One region of the Streptosporangium sp. NPDC002544 genome, then DNA from elsewhere that is predicted to be linked to it. Evidence: riboswitches for the same ligand, from Rfam matches in the RefSeq annotation. Region 1 holds a riboswitch; the other holds the start of a gene.
What was found. Region 1 has a riboswitch for cobalamin ahead of ABT061_RS20710 (ribonucleoside-diphosphate reductase subunit alpha). Riboswitches for the same ligand answer to the same signal wherever they lie in the genome.
Positions count from the first base shown of each region.

Region 2: another riboswitch for cobalamin. It lies ahead of ABT061_RS26170 (CbtB domain-containing protein); the one in region 1 lies ahead of ABT061_RS20710 (ribonucleoside-diphosphate reductase subunit alpha).

Region 1 covers NZ_JBEOWJ010000012.1:226,590-233,679, reverse strand. The annotation lists gene ABT061_RS20725 (hypothetical protein) at 34-309, shown strand; gene glmS (glutamine--fructose-6-phosphate transaminase (isomerizing)) at 336-2,144, shown strand; gene ABT061_RS20715 (tripartite tricarboxylate transporter substrate-binding protein) at 2,249-3,271, shown strand; cobalamin riboswitch at 3,276-3,477, shown strand; gene ABT061_RS20710 (ribonucleoside-diphosphate reductase subunit alpha) at 3,594-5,849, shown strand; gene ABT061_RS20705 (ribonucleotide-diphosphate reductase subunit beta) at 5,916-6,911, shown strand; gene ABT061_RS20700 (mechanosensitive ion channel family protein) at 6,987-7,090, shown strand, end outside.
Region 2 covers NZ_JBEOWJ010000018.1:49,903-56,992, forward strand. The annotation lists gene ABT061_RS26150 (cobyrinic acid a,c-diamide synthase CobB) at 1-780, opposite strand, end outside; gene cobO (cob(I)yrinic acid a,c-diamide adenosyltransferase) at 774-1,376, opposite strand; gene ABT061_RS26160 (magnesium chelatase subunit D family protein) at 1,378-3,471, opposite strand; gene ABT061_RS26165 (CbtA family protein) at 3,521-4,246, opposite strand; gene ABT061_RS26170 (CbtB domain-containing protein) at 4,257-4,445, opposite strand; adenosylcobalamin (AdoCbl) riboswitch at 4,449-4,595, opposite strand; gene cobF (precorrin-6A synthase (deacetylating)) at 4,824-5,588, opposite strand; gene chrA (chromate efflux transporter) at 5,655-6,836, opposite strand; gene ABT061_RS26185 (DUF5753 domain-containing protein) at 7,042-7,090, shown strand, end outside.

The DNA.
Region 1 (7,090 bases):
GTGCTCTCTCCCGGATGCGTATGGTCCTGCTCTGTGCCCACGACACGGCATCCCTATGAGGATCTGATCACTCACCTGACCCGGACGAGCGCCCTCGGCCCGGGCGAAGCGGCGCGAGTCGTCGCCGACGTGCTGGCCTACTTCTCCGAACCTCTTGAGGAGTTCGTCAGGCGGCGTCACGGGGAGCTCAAGGGGAGAGGGCTGGTCAATGACGAGATCTTCCCCAGGCTGGCCGCCGAGCTGGCGGTACGCCGTGTCGCGGCACCTGAACTCTCCCTGCGCCAGCTGCGCCGGATCGTCTATGGATAAGGAACGGGTTATATATGTGTGGAATCGTGGCCTATGTAGGGCCCAAGGACGCGGCCCCCATCCTGCTGGAGGGTCTGCAGCGTCTTGAGTACCGGGGCTATGACTCGGCCGGGGTGGTGGTCTCCAACAAGGGTCTGAAGATGCGCAAGGTCAAGGGCCGGGTGGCCGACCTGGCGGCGGTCGTGCCCGCGCGGTTCAAGGGCGGGCTGGGCATCGGCCACACCCGCTGGGCCACCCACGGAGCGCCCAGTGACGTCAACGCCCACCCTCATCTGTCCGCCGACGAGCGCATCGCCGTCGTGCACAACGGCATCATCGAGAACGCCGACGAGCTGCGCGCCAAGCTGGAGGCCGACGGCGCGATCTTCCTGTCGGAGACAGACACCGAGGTGCTCTCGCACCTGATCGCCCGTACGGTCAAGGAGGCCGACTCCCTGGAGGAGGCCGTCAGGACCGCGCTCAAGCGGGTCGTCGGCACGTACGGCATCGCGGTGATCGACTCTGAGCGCCCCGGCGAGGTGGTGGTGGCCCGCAACGGAAGCCCCATCGTGCTGGGCATCGGTGAGAAGGAGATGTTCGCCGCGTCGGACGTCGCCGCGCTGGTCCGCTACACCCGCCAGGTGGTCCACCTGGAGGACGGCGAGATCGCCGTGCTCAAGGCGGACGGGTTCAACACCTTCGCCAGCGACGCGCGGGAGACGGCCAAGGAGACGCTGACCGTCGACTGGGAGGCGGGGCACTACGACACGGGCGGTTACGAGCACTACCTGCTCAAGGAGATCTCCGAGCAGCCCGACACCGTGGCCAGGACGCTTCGCGGGCGTCTGGACGACCGCTTCCACATCGCCCACCTGGGGGGCCTCAACATGGACGCGCGGGAGACCCGCTCGTTCCGCCGGGTGAAGATCATCGGCTGTGGTTCCGCGTACTACTCGGGCCAGATCGGCGCGCAGCTCATCGAGGAGCTGGCGCGCATCCCGGCCGACGCGGAGCCGGCCAGCGAGTTCCGTTACCGCAGCCCGGTGGTGGAGGCGGACACCCTGTATGTGGCGATCAGCCAGTCGGGGGAGACCTACGACACCCTCGCCGCCGTCCAGGAGCTCAAGCGCAAGGGCGGCCGGGTGCTCGGCATCGTCAACACCGTGGGCAGCGCGATCGCCCGTGAGTGCGACGGCGGCCTCTACCTGCACGCGGGGCCCGAGGTCTCGGTGGCGAGCACGAAGGCGTTCACCTCGACAGCCGTGGCCTTCGCGCTGCTCGCGCTGCACCTCGGCCGGGTGCGTGACCTGTCCCCCGCCGACGGCCGCCGGATCTGCGAGGGCCTGCGGAGGCTGCCGGACCAGATCAAGGAGATCCTGACGCTGGAGCCGCGGCTCAAGGAGCTGGCGCAGAAGTACGCCGAGGCGCCGAGCATGATGTTCGTGGGCCGGGTCCGGGGATATCCGGTGGCCCGCGAGGGCGCGCAGAAGCTCAAGGAGATCTCCTACGTGCACGCCGAGGCGTACCCGGCCAGCGAGCTCAAGCACGGGCCGCTGGCGCTGATCGGCCCGGACATGCCGACCGTGGCGATCGTCCCCGACGACGAGCTGCTGGACAAGAACCTCACCACGCTGGGTGAGATCCGCGCCCGGGGCGGCCGGGTGCTCATGGTCGGTCACCGCACGACCGGCCCCAAGCTGGCCGACGACTGCGTCGTGGTGCCCAGGAACGAGACCGAGCTGGACCCGATCCTGCTGTCGATCCCGCTTCAGCTCTTCGCCTACCATGCCGCCGTGGCACTGGGGCGGGACGTCGACAAGCCCCGCAACCTGGCCAAGAGCGTCACGGTGGAATGAGACGGCTCCCGGGGCGGCCGCCGGTGGTGGCCGCCCCGGTCTGTAACAGATAGTGATAAGAGGGTAACCTATGGTATAGGGGGTTCTTGGGGGAAGGGGCGCTTATGCGCCGTAGGAGGTTTTTCGCGCTGGTGGCGGGTGCCATGGTCGTCGCGGGCTGCGACCTGAACGGTGATTCCGCCGAATCGGCCGTGGGCCGCCTGAGCATCCTCGAACCCACCGCCGACGGCCACGGCTGGGACGGCATCGCGGGCAGGCTCGCCTCCGTCCTGGTCCTGTCGGGACTGGCGCGCTCCGCCATGGCCGTCGGGCGGCCGGGAGCCCTGGGTTCCATCCCGCGTGACGCGTTCGGCGCCGTACGCGGCTCGTTCACGCACGAGGGCACGCTGCTCGTCACCGCGATGCCGATGGTGACGGCCGCGGAGATCGCCAACACCGCCGCGGTGGTGGACGCCGCCACCCCTCTCGCCCGCCTGGTCGGCGACTGGACGGTCCTGGTCGTCCCCTCGGACTCCCGCCTGCGCACCTTCGAGGACTTCGCCGCGGAGCTGCGCCGCAACCCGGCGGTGCTGACGGTCGGCGGCCGGCCGGAGGGCGGTTCCGACCACGTGCTCTACGGCATGATCGGCAAGTGCCTCGGGGTGGACGCCCGGTTGCTGGAGTACGCGGGGTTCCTCGGCGCCGAGGATGCCGCCGAGGCACTCCAGGTCGGACGGGTGGCGGCCCTGCTGGGGTCGGCCCGCGCCCTGCGGCCCGAGATCACCGCGGGCCGCCTGCGTCCCTTGGTGGTCTCCTCGGGCAGCCGGCTCGACGGGATCGACGCGCCGACGCTCCTGGAGGTCGAGGTCCGGCTGGAGTACAGCGACTGGTGCGGCCTGCTGGGACCCAAGGGCATGAGCCAGACGGACCGGGACGCCGCGATCGCCCTGTGTGACAGGATCGACGCCGCGCCGCGCTGGCGCGCCCTGTGTGCGGCCAATGGATGGAGCCGGGTCTACCTCAGCGGCGACGACTTCCGCCAGTGGCTCTTCACCGAGACGGCCCGCACCCGCGGGGTGCTTCACGAGCTCGGGCTACTGAAGTCCTCCGACACAACTTGTTGGGGTAGTTGCGTCAGACGCCCCTAGATGTAGGATCCTGCTCGTTGCTGGTTCGCCCCGGGAGGGGCGAGGCAAGAGGGAACCCGGTGAGATTCCGGGACTGCCCCGCAGCGGTGAACGGGAACGAAAGCCGTCATGTGAGCACTGGGTGAACCATGCCCGGGAAGCGACGGCCGGTAGGCATGCGCAGGGCGCCCGTGAGTCCGAAGACCTGCCGGTGACGTGATTGTCCAGGGCCTCGTGGGAGGGCCCGCGGAACGAGGCGGTCCGGCGTGCCCGGGATCGCTCGCGGACGCGTGCCCCTCCGGCGGAGCCGTACGGGGAAGTCAGAGCGAGCGAGGAACACCACGTGACACAGGCCTTGGCAGAGACCGCAGCAGGGATCGCGGCGGGAACCGTGGCGGAGAACGCCGGGAACGCGCCGGTCGATCGCAGGCTGGCCATCGACGAGGCGGCGGCCCGGGTGATCACCGACCCCGAGAACTCCAGGGTCGCCGCCGCGCTGCTGGCCGAGCTGATCGCCGACGAGGCCGCCGAGCACGGCGTCCGCGACTTCTCCGAGTCGGTCGCCGCGACGCACGAGGCGGGGCTGATCGCCGACGGGCTCGCGGAGTTCGTGGCCGCCCACGCCGGGGTCCTGGACGCGCTCATCGAGCCGGACGCCGACGCCAGATTCGAGTACTTCGGGCTGCGTACCGTCTACGACCGCTACCTGCTGCGTCACCCGCGCACCCGCAAGGTGCTGGAGCGCCCGCAGCACTTCTTCCTCCGGGTGGCCTGCGGCCTGTCCGAGACCGTCGAGGAGGCCGCCGAGTTGTACGCGCTCATGGCCACCCTGTCCTACCTGCCCAGTTCGCCCACGCTGTTCAACTCCGGCTCGCGCAGGCCCCAGCTCTCCTCGTGCTTCCTGCTCGACTCGCCCCGCGACGAGCTGGAGGCCATCTACGAGCGCTACGGGCAGGTCGCGCGGCTGTCGAAGTACGCCGGGGGCATCGGGATCGCCTGGAGCCGGATCCGCTCGCGGGGCTCGCTGATCCGCGGTACCAACGGCCATTCCAACGGCATCGTGCCCTGGCTGCGCACCCTGGACGCAAGCGTCGCCGCGGTCAACCAGGGCGGCCGCCGCAAGGGCGCGGCCTGCGTCTACCTGGAGCCCTGGCACGCCGACATCGAGGAGTTCCTCGAACTGCGCGACAACACCGGCGAGGAGGCCCGCCGCACGCACAACCTGAACCTGGCCAACTGGATCCCCGACGAGTTCATGCGCCGGGTCGAGGCCGACGGCGTGTGGTCACTGTTCGACCCCAAGGAGGTCCCGCACCTCACCGACCTGTACGGCGCCGCGTTCGACGACGCCTACCGGGCCGCCGAGGCCGAGGGCCGGTTCACCGCGCAGCTCCCCGCCCGCACCCTGTACGGCCGGATGATGCGTACGCTCGCCCAGACCGGCAACGGCTGGATGACCTTCAAGGACGCGGCCAACCGGACCTCCAACCAGACGGCCAGGCCGGAAAACGTCATCCATCTGTCGAACCTCTGCACCGAGATCCTCGAGGTCACCAGCGACGCCGAGACCGCGGTCTGCAACCTCGGCTCGATCAACCTGGCCGCCCACCTGTCCGGGGACTCCGGAGAGGGCATCGACTGGGCGCGGCTGCGCGCGACGGTCCGCACCGCCGTGCGGTTCCTCGACCGCACCATCGACCTGGGCTTCTACCCGACCCCCGAGGCCCGGGCCGCCAACCAGAGGTGGCGCCCGATCGGGCTCGGCGTGATGGGCCTGGCCGACGTGCTGTTCACGCTGCGGCTGCCGTTCGACTCGCCGCGGGCGCTGGAGCTGTCCACCCGGATCTCCGAGGAGATCGCGCTGGCCGCCTACCGGACCTCCTCGGATCTGGCCGTGGAGCGGGGCCGCCACCCCTCGTACCGGGAGACCAGGGCCGCCGCCGGGGTGCTCCACCCCGACCACTACGGGGCCGCGACGTCGGCCGCGTGGACGGAGCTCAGGGAGCGGATCGCCGGAACGGGGCTGCGTAACTCGCTGATGATCGCGATCGCGCCCACGGCCACGATCGCCTCCATCGCCGGTTGCTACGAGTGCATCGAGCCGCAGGTCTCCAACATCTTCAAGCGCGAGACCCTCTCGGGTGAGTTCCTCCAGGTCAACCGCTATCTCGTCGCCGACCTGCGGGCCCGGGGGCTGTGGACCTCGCGGATCCGTGACGCGATCAAGCGCGCCGACGGCTCCGTTCAGGACATTCCCGAGATCCCCGCCGACCTGAAGCTGCTCTACCGGACCGCCTGGGAGCTGCCGCAGAAGGCGCTGATCGACCTGGCCGCCGCACGCACCCCGTACATCGACCAGTCGCAGTCGCTGAACCTGTTCATGGCCACGCCGACCATCGGCAAGCTCTCCTCGATGTACGCCTACGCCTGGAAGTCGGGCCTGAAGACCACCTACTACCTGCGCTCGCGCCCGGCCACCCGGATCGCGCAGGCCACCGTGGCGGCACCGGTGGCCGGGGAGGTCCCCGTCCCCGTCCTCGACCCCCAGGCCGTCGCCTGCTCCCTGGAGAACCCCGAGTACTGCGACGCCTGCCAGTAGGCCTGCCGGCGGCCCGTCCCGAGGGCACCCCGTCACCCCTCAGCCACTCCGAAAGGCATTTTCCCGATGTTGCTCGACCCCGGCATGGATCTCACCCTGCGGCCGATGCGCTACCCCGAGTTCTACGAGCGCTACCGGGCCGCGATCCGCAACACCTGGACCGTCGAGGAGGTGGATCTCGCCTCCGACCTGGCGGACCTGGCGAGGATGACGCCCGAGGAGCGTCACCTGATCAACCGCCTCGTGGCGTTCTTCGCCACCGGCGACTCGATCGTGGCCAACAACCTCGTCCTCAACCTCTACCAGCACCTCAACGCCCCCGAGGCGCGTCTCTATCTCAGCAGGCAGCTGTTCGAGGAGGCGGTGCACGTCCAGTTCTACCTGACCCTGCTGGACACCTACCTGCCCGACCCCGACGAGCGGGTCAAGGCGTTCGCCGCGGTCGAGCACATCCCCTCGATCCGCGACAAGGCGGAGTTCTGCTTCCGATGGATCGACTCGCTCGGCGGGTTGACCCGGCTGGAGACCAGGGAGGACCGGCGGGCGTTCCTGCTCAACCTGATCTGCTTCGCGGCGTGCATCGAGGGCCTGTTCTTCTACGGGGCCTTCGCCTACGTCTACTGGTTCCGCGCCAGAGGGCTGCTCGGCGGCCTGGCCACCGGGACGAACTGGGTCTTCCGTGATGAGTCCATGCACATGGAGTTCGCCTTCGGCGTCGTGGAGACCGTGCGGGCCGAGGAGCCCGGCCTGTTCGACGACAAGCTCACCGAGCAGGTCACCCGGATGATCGAGGAGGCGGTGGCGGCCGAACTGGCCTTCGCGGCCGACCTGTGCGGCGACGGTCTGCCGGGAATGGGGGTGGAGCAGATGCGGCGCTACCTTGAGTACGTGGCCGACCAGCGGCTGGTCAGGCTCCAGATGCCCGTCCGGTACGGCACGGCCAACCCGTTCGCGTTCATGGAGTTGCAGGACGTGCAGGAGCTGGCCAACTTCTTCGAGCGGCGGGTTTCGGCCTACCAGATAGCCGTCGAGGGGAATGTCGCTTTCGACGAGTCCTTCTGATTGGCTGATGGTCCGGGGAAGAGCGCGGCGAAGGGGCAGTCGTCAGTGTCCAGCTGGATCATCATGATCATTTCCATGGCCGCCGCAGTCGTGGCGGTGGAGGTGGTGCGCAGGGTGCTGCGCTCACGGCTGATCGGTGAGAAGTGGGCGCTCGCCGGTCCGGTCGTGAGCCGCTGCAC
Region 2 (7,090 bases), on a different contig from region 1:
CACGGCCACGACCGGCCGTCCACCGGACGCGGACGCGGTCACAGACGGGGACGGGGGCAGGGCCGGAGTCCAGGGATGCGCGGGCAGCGGCGGCGCCGAGCGCGCCAGGGCCACCAGCCCTTCGAGGTCGCAGGAGTCGGCGACCAGGGCGCCCATCCGCTCCACCGCCGCCACCGCGTCCCCGCTGCGCTCGGCCGCCGGGATCAGCCCGAGATGGCGGGAAGGGGTCGCCACCCCGTCCACCCGCGGGATCACGCCCAGTACGGAGATGCCGCTCTCGTCCAGCGCGGCGCGGCAGATCTCCTCGTGCCGCGGCGAGCCGACCCGGTTGAGGATCACCCCGGCCAGCCGGACCCGGGTGTCGAAGGAGGCGAAGCCCTGTACGAGCGCGGCCACGGACCTGCCCTGCCGCGCGGCGTCCACCACGAGCACCACCGGCGCGCCGATCAGCCGGGCGACGTGCGCGGTGGAGGCGAAGTCCCCGCTCCCGGCACCGTCGTACAGGCCCATGACCCCCTCGACCACGGCGATGTCCGCGTCCCGCGCACCGTGCAGGAAGAGCGGCGCGACCCGGTCCTCACCGGTCAGCCAGGGGTCGAGGTTGCGGCCGGGGCGCCCGGTGGCGAGCGCGTGGTAGCCGGGGTCGATGTAGTCGGGTCCCACCTTGTGCGGGGAGACCCGCAGACCCCGCGCGCGCAGCGCCGCCATCAGACCGGTCGCGACGGTGGTCTTCCCGCTGCCCGAGGACGGCGCGGCGATCACCAGTCGCGGCACTACCATTCGATGCCCCTCTGGCCCTTCTGCCCGGCGTCCATCGGGTGCCTGACCTTCCCCATCTCGGTCACCAGGTCGGCGACCTCGACCAGCCTCGGGTCGGCGTCCCTGCCGGTGATCACGACATGCTGGTTGCCCGGCCGCGCGACCAGAGTGGCGACCACGTCGTCCACGTCCAGCCAGCCCCATTTCAGGGGGTAGGTGAACTCGTCGAGGACGTAGAAGCGGTAGGTCTCCGCGGCCAGGTCACGCCTGATCTGCTCCCAGCCCTCGCGGGCGTCGGCGGCGTGGTCCTCCTCGCTGCCCGGCCGCTGGATCCACGACCAGCCCTCGCCCATCTTGTGCCAGGTCACGCTGCCGCCCTCGGCGGACTCGCCGAGCACCACGAGCGCCCGTTCCTCGCCGATGCGCCACTTGGCCGACTTCACGAACTGGAACACCCCGACCGGCCAGCCCTGGTTCCACGCGCGCAGCGCCATCCCGAAGGCGGCGGTGGACTTCCCCTTGCCCGGCCCGGTGTGCACGATCAACAGCGGCCGGTTGCGGCGCTGGCGCGTGGTGAGCCCGTCCTCGGGCACCGTGTCCGGCTTGCCCTGCGGCATCTCAGACCGCCTTCCGGTAGTCGGTACGGTAGTCACGGACGAGCCCGCCGAGCCCGCCGCCTGCCGCGAGCGCGTCGAGCCGTACCGCGGGCGCGCCCAGCCTGGCCGCGAGGTCGAGGGCCAGGCCGAGCCGCACCGGACCGCTCTCGCAGTCGACCACGACCCCCGCCGTACCGGCGAGCAGCGCGGCGGGGGCCGCCACGTCGGACCCCGAGGTGGCCCGGCCGTCGGTGACCACCACGAGCAGCGGCCTTCTGGCGGGGTCGCGCAGCCGCTCCACCCTGAGCACCTCGGCGGCCCGGCGCAGCCCGGCCGCCAGCGGGGTGCGACCGCCGGTCGGCAGCTCCCGCAGCCGCGCCGCGCCGACCTCGACCGAGGAGGTCGGGGGAAGCACCAGGTCCGCCGTGGATCCCCTGAAGGTGATCAGCCCGACCTTGTCCCGCCGCTGGTAGGCGTCGAGCAGCAGGCTGAGCACGGCCGCCTTGACCTCGCGCATGCGCTGCCGGGCCGCCATGGAACCGCTCGCGTCCACCACGAAGAGCACGAGGTTGCCCTCCTTGCCCTCGCGGACGGCCTCGCGCAGGTCGGTGTCACGTACCAGCAGGCCGGGGCCGCTACGGCCGCGCTCACGCTGGTACGGCGCGGCGGCGCGGAGCGTCGCCGACAGGTGCGGCCGCTGGAGCCGCCCGGCGGGAACCCGCGATCCGGTGGTCCGCCCGTTGGGGGTACGGGCCCGCGACCGCCGCCCCGAGGCGCCGTCGCCCAGCCCGGGGACCTGGAAGGGGCGCACCCGGTACGGTTCGGCGGCGGCGACCACCCGCTCGGCGAAGGGACGGTCCGGCGAGGCGCCGGTCCCGTCGGAGGCACCCGGGACATCGGCGGCGCCGGTCCCGGAACCACCGTCGTGCGAACCACCGTCGTGCGCGCCGCCGTGCGGGCCCGCACCGGAGCCATCACCCGCGGGACTTTCCGCAGAGCCGGTCTCGGGACCGTCCCCGGAGTTCACGGGGCCGTCCGAACCACCCGAATCGCCCGGACCGCCGGAGGTGCTCGGCCCTCCATCCGGGTCGTCCGGCTCGTCGCCGCCGTGCTCCGCCAGGAGGTCGTCGAGGCGTGACTCGTCAAGACCCGGCGCGTCGAACGGGTCTCGGCGGCGGCGGTGCGGCAGCGAGAGACGGGCCGCCTCGCGCACGTCCTCGGCCGTGACCTCGGCGCCGCCGCGCCAGGCCGCGTGCGCGATGGCCGCGTTGGCCGTGACCAGATCGGCCCGGAGCCCGTCCACCTCGAAGGCGGCGCACACCCCCGCGATCTGGCGCAGCCGGGCGTCCGGCAGCACGACCTGCCTGACCCGCTCCCTGGCCTCGGCGATCCGCCGCGCCAGGGCCGCCTCCTGTCCCGCCCACCCGGCGGCGAAGGAGGCGGGATCGGCGTCGAAGGCCAGCCGGCGCCGTACCACCTCGGCCCGCTCGTCCGGATTCCTGGACGCCCGCACCTCGACGGTCAGCCCGAAACGGTCCAGGAGCTGTGGCCGTAGCTCGCCCTCCTCCGGGTTCATCGTGCCGACCAGCAGGAACCGCGCCGCGTGCCGTACCGAGACCGACTCTCGCTCGACGAAGCAGGTGCCGAGCGCGGCGGCGTCGAGCAGCAGGTCCACGAGATGGTCGTGGAGCAGGTTGACCTCGTCGACGTAGAGGACACCTCGATGCGCGGCGGCGAGCAGGCCCGGCTCGAACGCCCTGACCCCCTCGGTGAGCGCGCGCTCGATGTCGAGCGCGCCGACCAGCCGGTCCTCCGACGCGCCGACGGGCAGCTCCACCAGCGCGGCCGGACGTTCCTGCCCGCTCTCGCCCGCGTCGTGCGGGCCGTCGGGGCAGCCCGGATCCGGCTCGGCCGGGTCGCAGGAGAAGCGGCAGGCGGCGATCACCTTGACCGCGGGGAGTTGTGCGGCGAGCGCGCGGACGATCGTGGACTTGGCGGTCCCCTTCTCCCCCCGGACCAGCACACCGCCCACCCGTGGGGAGACCGCGTTGAGTATCAGCGCGAGCTTGAGGTCGTCGAGACCGACGACGGCACTGAACGGATAGGCACCGATCACGAGGTTTCTTTCTGCGAGATCCTGCTGACGTGTCCGACCCGCCGAACGTTCAGTTCGGGGCCGCCGTGAGCGCGTCGCGGCGGACCGCGCGCTGGACGGCGATGCCGTACAGGACACCGATGGCCGACCAGAGCACGAGTTGCGTGCCGAGGGAGGACAGCCGGAAGTCCCACAGCAGCTGGGCGGGGAAGCCGTCGGGCACCTCGTTGACCGCCGGCAGCACGAACAGGGTGACGATGACGGGGACCAGGAAGCCGGCCGCGCCGGCGAGCCAGGGCCTGGCCGGCACCTTACGGGCGCAGGCCACTCCCACCGCCACGGACAGCAGGCCGATGGCGACCAGGACCAGGTACAGCGTGGTCCGGCTGCCGATGGTGTCCGGGTCACCGACGGCGGGCGGGTTGGCCGGGTACTTGACGAACGGCACCAGCACGATCGCGACGAACGCCGTGGCGGCCATCGTCGCGGCCAGCACCACGTCGGAGCGGGGACCGATCCGGCCGCGCAGCCCGGCGAAGACGAGGGAGAAGATACCCCCCACGGACATGCCGTACAGGGCCAGGGCGAGGAAGAGCCCGGCCTGCTGGCCGGACCGGCTGACCAGTGCCTCCTCCCCGTGGGAGTGCCCGACCTCGGTCTGGGCGTGGGCGGCGGCCTCTTCGAGCGCGATGGCCTGGTCGATGTTCGGCTCGCCCAGCAGGTAGGCGAACACGGCGGCGATCAGCCCGGCGACCAGCCCGACGAGCAGGCCGCGGAGCAACAGGGTACGGATCACGGCGCGCGGTCTAGTGGCAGGGAACGCCGAGCAGGTGGCGCCCGTCGTGCATGAGTTCGTGCAGATAGTCGCCCGCCTGCGACACCACCCCCTGGTCGAAGGTGACCAGGTAGGCCACCAGCAGGAGCAGCGGAACCGCCACGAGCCAGCGGGCCAGGTGGGAGAGGGGAACGGGCTGAGAAACGGACAGCTCACGCATGAGTAGCCTCCTTGGGGATGACGCGTCCCGACAGATGAGGACGCGGCGGCCAAGTAACCTGGCTCCCGGAACTCACGTTCCGGATACAGTGGCGCGACCGCACCGGCTTCTCACCGGACTTCCCTCGGACCACCGCGAAATCGTCCGCAATGTAACTCTTTTCGTGGCGGGCCGTCAACACAAGGTGATTCGTCGCGGCGTGGCCGCCCATCGATCCGGCCGCCACGCCCCGCTCCCCGGCCCTGGATGAATGGGGCCTGCTTCTTCGCGAGCCGTCCGACCGGGACGGCGACAGCGGAACGAGGAAGCCGGTGTGCACCCGGCGCGGGGATACCGGCCGGACGCGCGGCGGCCTCCGCAGGCCGCCGCGACAGGTGCTCAGCGAGACACCCTGCGGAGCAGGTAGGTGTCCATGATCCAGCCCTTGCGTGCCCGTGCCTCGGCACGCAGCTCGCGGATGCGGTCGGCGACCTCGGGCACCGGTCCGGCGACCAGGATCTCGTCGGGAGTGCCGAGGTAGGCACCCCAGTAGATGTCGAAGTCGGCGCCCAGATCGGCGCCCAGATCGGCGAAGGCGCAGTGGGCGTCCAGCATGACGACGACGTCGTCGGCCGAGGGCCCCTCCTCGGCGAGACGCCGGCCGGTGGTGATGTGCACCGGCCGGGCGACCCGGGTCAGGCTGACCCGATGCCGGGCGGTGAGTGCGGACACGCTGCTGACACCGGGAATCACCTCGTGCTCGAACCGGACCGAGCCCCGCTGGTGAATCTCCTCGACGATGGCCAGGGTGCTGTCGTACAGGCCCGGATCGCCCCACACCAGGAAGGCACCCGTCTGCCCCTCGGCGAGCTCGTCACGGATGAACCGCTCGCAGATGTCGGCGCGGCGCGAGCGCCAGTCCTCGACCGCGGGCGCGTAGTCGGGAGTGGTCCGGTCACGTTCGGGATCGCCGGCCTCGACGATCCGGTACGGCGGGCGGGCGTGCGCGTCGACGAGGTCGTGCCGCAGCTGGACAAGGTCGTGTTTGACCTCGCCCTTGTCCAGGACGAAGAACACGTCGGTACGGGCGATGGCCTTGACCGCCTGGAGGGTGAGATGGTCGGGATCACCGGCACCGATGCCGATGATGAGGATTCGCTTCACTCGACAGAGTCTGCCCGTACCGTTTCGAGATTCGGCACGGGGGGCCGCCCCGGCGACGCCTGCCGGTCAACCGACGAGCAGCGTGCGGGCCAGGCCGATGGCGGCGGCCACGGCGATGAACCAGGCGGTGTTGAGCCTGGTGCGCCACTGCAGCAGCAGCGCGAGCATGGCCAGTGCCACGGTGAGCGGGTCGACGAACGCGTCACCGGCCAGTTGCAGGGTGACACCGGCCATCAGGGCCAGCGCGGTGGCGTTGACCCCGTCCAGGAACGCCGACGACCAGGCCCGGCCGCGGATCCGGTCGACGAGCCGGGTCAGCAGGCCGACCAGCACGAACGACGGGGTGAAGATGGCGACGGTGGCCAGCACCGCCCCCGGCAGGGCGGCGATGACGTAACCGATGAAGGTGGCGGTGGTGAACACCGGCCCGGGGGTGAGCTGGCCGATGGAGATCGCGTCCAGCAACTGGTCGCGGGTGATCCAGCCGAGCCGCCGTACGAAGTCGCCCTCCAGGAAGGCCAGCAGGACGTAGCCGCTGCCGTACAGCACCGAGCCGATCTTCAGGAACGTCAGGAACAGCTCGGTGAGCCGGCCGCCGGTGGGGTCGGGAAAGCGCGGCCCGGCCAGCAGCGGCACCAGCACCAGACCTGGAGAACCGCGACTCGGCAGCCAGAGGTGCCTGGTGCCGGCCGCCATCACCACCAGCCCGCCGACGGCCAGTACGAGCAGCTCGTTGACGCCGAGCAGGTACAGCGCCAGTGCCACCGTGGCGACGAGCGCGGTCAGCCGGCCCTTGATCGCGGTCCTGAGCAGTCCGGCCAGGGCCCACACCACGATGGCCACCACCACCGGTTTGATCCCGTACAGCAACCCCTCGACGGCAGGGGTCCGGCCGTAGCGGACATAGGACCAGGCCAGGGCGAGGACGATGGCGAAGGCGGGCAGGATGAAGCACACCCCGGCGGCGATCAGCCCCTTCCAGCGAGCCCGGTCATAGCCCAGGTGGATGGCCAGCTCGGTGGAGTTGGGGCCGGGGATGAGGTTGACGGCGCCTATCAGGTCGACGAAGCGCTCATCGGAGACCCAGCCGCGCCGGCGCACCAGCTCGTCACGCATCATCGCGGTGTGCGCGGCCGGGCCGCCGAATCCGATCACGCCGAGTTTCAGGAAGACCCCGATGACCTCGCCCAGCGCGTGTGCCGGCCGTCCGCCGGATCCGCCACCGGTGTCATCGTGCGAAGCGTTCATCGTGGCCTTCCATCCGGGGGGTGTACCAAGTCGTGCATTGTTCACGACCACGTTGAACACCAGGCCGACGGCGGCCGAACACCGGGACCACGGCCGTGAACGTTTGACGCCTCCGGGAACGACCCCGAGTGATTCAGCCGTCTCCTGGCTGACCGGGAGCGGGCTTGGCGAGCTGGAACCAGAGCCTCGTGCTCCCGGGCGATCGGTGGAAACCCCAGCGGACCGCCGGCGTGTCGACCAGGGCGAGATCCCGG